2 regions of the Aeromonas sp. MdU4 genome follow, and region 1 is predicted to be linked to the other one. Evidence: riboswitches for the same ligand, from Rfam matches in the RefSeq annotation. Region 1 holds a riboswitch; the other holds the start of a gene.

What was found. Region 1 has a riboswitch for cyclic di-GMP ahead of gbpA (N-acetylglucosamine-binding protein GbpA). Riboswitches for the same ligand answer to the same signal wherever they lie in the genome.
Region 2: another riboswitch for cyclic di-GMP. It lies ahead of ACE1BR_RS11670 (glycosyl hydrolase family 18 protein); the one in region 1 lies ahead of gbpA (N-acetylglucosamine-binding protein GbpA).

What each region holds. Positions count from the first base shown of each region.
Region 1 covers NZ_JBHFMW010000006.1:180,856-183,059, forward strand. Annotated here, with positions in the region: gene ACE1BR_RS04490 (methyl-accepting chemotaxis protein) at 1-839, shown strand, start outside; cyclic di-GMP riboswitch class I at 1,105-1,190, shown strand; gene gbpA (N-acetylglucosamine-binding protein GbpA) at 1,256-2,204, shown strand, end outside.
Region 2 covers NZ_JBHFMW010000021.1:163,431-165,634, forward strand. Annotated here, with positions in the region: gene ACE1BR_RS11670 (glycosyl hydrolase family 18 protein) at 1-839, opposite strand, end outside; cyclic di-GMP riboswitch class I at 938-1,025, opposite strand; partial or broken gene ACE1BR_RS11675 (glycosyl hydrolase family 18 protein) at 1,525-2,204, opposite strand, start outside.

The DNA of each region.
Region 1 (2,204 bases):
CCAATCAGGCGGTGACCAGCCAGCGGGATCAGCTGGCCCAGCTCGCCACTGCCATGAACGAGATGAGTGCCACCATCTCCGATGTGGCCGGTCACGCCGAGAACACCGCCCGCGATACCCAGGAGGCGACCGGTGAAGCCGGACTCGGTAACCGTGACGTTCACGCCAGCGTGCACGGCATCAAGGCGCTGGCAACCGAGGTAGAGCAAGCCACCCATCAGGTCAACCAGCTCAAAGAGGGGGTCATGCAGATCAGCGAAGTGACCGCTGTCATCAGCGCCATCTCGGATCAGACCAACCTGCTGGCCCTCAACGCAGCCATTGAGGCAGCCCGTGCTGGCGAACAGGGCCGCGGTTTTGCCGTGGTGGCCGACGAGGTGCGCCAGCTGGCCAGCCGCACCCGCCAATCCACCGAGGAGATCCAGAGCACCATCGCCCAGCTGCAGCAACGGGCCGTCAGCGCAGCCAATGCCATGGATGCCAGCCGCAAGCTGGCAGAGAGCAGCGTCGATCAATCCCAGCAGGCGGGCCAGGATCTCACCCTGATCGTCAACCACATCCAGCATGTCAGCGACATGGCGACCCAGATCGCCACCGCCGCCGAGCAGCAAAGCATGGTGGCCGAGGATATGAACCGCAACGTCAGCGGTATCAACGACTCGGCACTGGAGATGTCCCAGTCCGCTTCGCAACTGGCCCAGGAGAGCGAGCTGCTGGCAGGCCTCTCCCGCAGCCTGGATGAACGGCTCGCGGTGTTCAAATTAAGCAAGGAGTCCATCACCACCCCCATGATCCCGCCCTCTCATCATGCCGCCAGCGAACCGCGAGCTCGCCACTGACGACCTCTGGTAGTGCCATCTTGCCCTGCAACCTGCCAGCCATGCTGGCAGGTTTTTTTTAACCACAAAACATGCGTAAATTATGCACTTTATACGCACACACAACAGCTCGCAGACTGCAGGAAAAAAAAATAAATACTTATAAAACAATATGATTAATTAAAAATTAAACGGTTTCGGCCGACATTAAAACATTTAACTTTAAATAATTAATCAAATTGATACACAATGGCCAAGGCCGAGAATTCGGCCTGTAAATACCCATCGAGTCAATTGGCAAACTAACCGAAAGGTCAGGACGCAAAGCCTCCGGTCTAAAGACGCAGTGTCCAGGATAGCGGGGTTGCCACCCCCAGGTGTGCATCGGGGAACACTCCGGCCAACTGACTGCTCACATCTATCGAACAGAGGAATGTATGGCAGCAAAAATCCAACTCAGTCACATCGCTGCAGCACTGGCACTACTGGCCAGCGGCAGCGCACTGGCACACGGCTATATCAGCAAACCCGAAAGCCGCAACTACCTGTGCAATACCACCGGCAACACCCAGTGTGGTGCGGTGCAGTGGGATCCCCAGAGCGTGGAAGGCCCCTCCGGCTTCCCGCAAGCGGGTCCGCCAGATGGCCAAATTGCCTCGGCAGGCAACCCGCGCTGGGGCGAACTGAACGTCCAGACCAGCGATCGCTGGACCAAACGGGAAGTACAGGCAGGTCCCTTCGCCATCAGCTGGCTCTTCACCGCCAATCACATCACCCGCAACTGGCGCTACTACCTCACCAAGCAGGAGTGGAACCCCAACCAACCGCTAACCCGCGCCTCGTTTGATCTGACACCGTTCTGCGTCATCGACGGCAACATGGTGCAACCACCCAAGCAGATGACCCATAACTGTACCCTGCCAGAGCGAACCGGCTATCAGCTGATCCTTGGTGTCTGGGAAGTGGGCGATACCGCCAACAGCTTCTACAACATCATTGATGCCAAGTTCAAAGATGGCAGCCAGCCACCGCTAACGTGGACTCAGTCTGGCACCATCTACCCATCCATCAACCTCGCGGTGGGTGACAAGGCGATGACCCGAGTATTCGATGCCAACGGCGAACGCCCGGAACTGCAGACCGTGCTGACCATCGCCAATGCCGAACAGGGCCAAAAGAACAACTGGGCCCACGCCCTCGCCAGCAAGATCAACGCCGAGCAGTCGCAGATCCGTGCCGGTCAGCAGGGAGCCGATGGCCAGTTCAACCCTGTCTATGGCATGAACCCGGTCTATCTGAAGCGCGGCAGCAATCTGGAACGGGTCGAAATTGACCTGCAACAGCAGCAGCCGCCCGAGGTAGATGGCATCACAGTCAGCGGCCTAG
Region 2 (2,204 bases), on a different contig from region 1:
GAGAGGGTCCAGCCACCGATGGAGGGGAGGATCTTCAGGTCCGGATAGGCCTGCTTGAGAGCCATCAGGTTACCGAAGTTGCCCTTGTAGGGCTCATCCCAAGACCCCAAAGCACCTTGGGCCATCTGCACTGCCGCATAGGGATCATGGATGGCGACCTTGAAATCTTCCCGCCCCTCACAGGCTCGCTGCAAGGCACGGAAGCTGTTGCCGTTTTCGATCTCTTTGAGGCCATCGTTGAGGCCATCACCACCACAAATCGGGGTGAAACCATAGAGGATATGGGTCAGGTTCTGGGCCGGGATCTTGTCCACGGTAAACTTGCGACCGTAAACACCCCACTCCACATAGTAGGTGCCAACCACCTTGCCGGATTTGTTGGCGTAAGGCTTGTTGTTCTCTTGCAAGACTGGCTTGAGGGGCGCGAGGTGGCTGCCATCGGTATCGGCGACCACTATCTCCTTCTTGTCGGAGAGGGTACAGCCATCGGCATTGCAGAGGGCCACCTGCATCTGATAACGGCCGCCCTTGTGGACTTTGAACGTCGCGGAGCCCGTAGCCGAAGAGGGACCAGACCACACCTCCTTGCCATCCAGCAGCACCTTGGCACTCTGGCCGATATCGCCGCTCCAGATGTTCCAGCTGACGGAGACATCGGCACCATCCTTTATCTTGACCAGCTTGTTGTAGGAGGTTGCCGCGGGATCCACTTCGACAATGGCGAACTTGGTCGGACCCCAGGCGATGGCGGGCTTGCCGGGTGCTGCAGCATAGGCAGCCGATGACGTGAACAGGCTACTGACCACCATGGCCAGCAACGCCGGTTTTGGACTTAGCATATTGCTTTCCTTTTCGTTATGGCGAAACGAAAGGGCGACGCAACACGACAGCTAACACCAAAACGGCCACCTCTTGGCGAAGGCAGCCCGTATAACGCTGTGGTGGCCCCGCTATCCTAGGTCAACATCCCCCTTAGATCGGAAGCTTTGCGTCCCGACTTTTCAATCGGTTTGCCCTTGTCACAATTTTCTTCTTGGTGATAAATAATCACCGATTAACTGTAGGGGAATACAACAGGCCAAGCAAATCCGACCATTGCCAGCGCCCCTGTAAAAAATCGCCGAGTCTGTTTTATTTTTGTGAACTAACTCTTTAAAAACATATAGCTGTGCTCATTACTGTGTTTACACTCAGTTAAGATACGACACGAACACACCACCACATGCAAAATAAACAGTTAAAAATCAATAACTAACAACAATCAGCAAGCGGCGTGATAGTGCAGCCGACATGCATGGCTAGTCACTTTTTCACTCGCATTGGGTTACCCGCACAACCGGTGCTTCCTCCGACCGCCCCATCCAGATACGACAAAAATGTTCGTCTGACCCACTCCGGGCAGAGTGGCGGGTGGACGGTGACTGATCCATATCGGATGTCGGCAACCGCTGATTGACAAGGCGCGCCCTGACAGCTGCACACAAAAAAGGGGCATGCCAGGCATGCCCCGTGACACATTGCTGATTACTTACAACTGGCGGCCCCTACATCCTGCCAAACCTCGTGTTTGCCAGGCTCGTTGCCCTTGGTCCAGTACTTGGCTTTCCACTGGCGACCGTTATAGGTGGTGAGATCACCCCCGTTGTAAGCCACATTGGCATCCCAACCCAGTTGCACCTTGCTCACCAGCGTCCACTGGTCGGCGGTACGGCTCGGTTCGTTGCCCTGAGTCCAGTACTTGGCCTGCCACACCAGCTGGTTGTGGCTCACCTTGTCGCCGCCGTTGTAGACCTTGCCACTCTGCCAGGCAGGCCAGTTGGCGGCATCCGGATCGGTGGCCGAGCAACCGCCCCCTCCGCTGACCGGCTTGACCGTCAGACGGGTGGCGGCACTGGCATCCAGCGCGCCATCGGAGACGACAAGGCTCAGGTCATAGACGGTATCGCCGGTGACATTCGGGCCAGTGACCACCAGGGTCGCACTGTTCTGGCCGGTTGCGGTGAGGCCAGCCGGTACCGTCCACTGGTAAGTGAGCGGATCGCCGTTGGGATCGGAGGCGGTCGCCTTGAGCGACACCAGCTTGCCCGACTCCACAGAGGCCGTGGCAGGCAGACTCACCAGCGGCGGCAAATTGGGCTGCGGCGCCTTGTTGGTCACCACCACTTGATCCTTGGCACTCAGTTGGTGATCGTCAGTCACAGTCA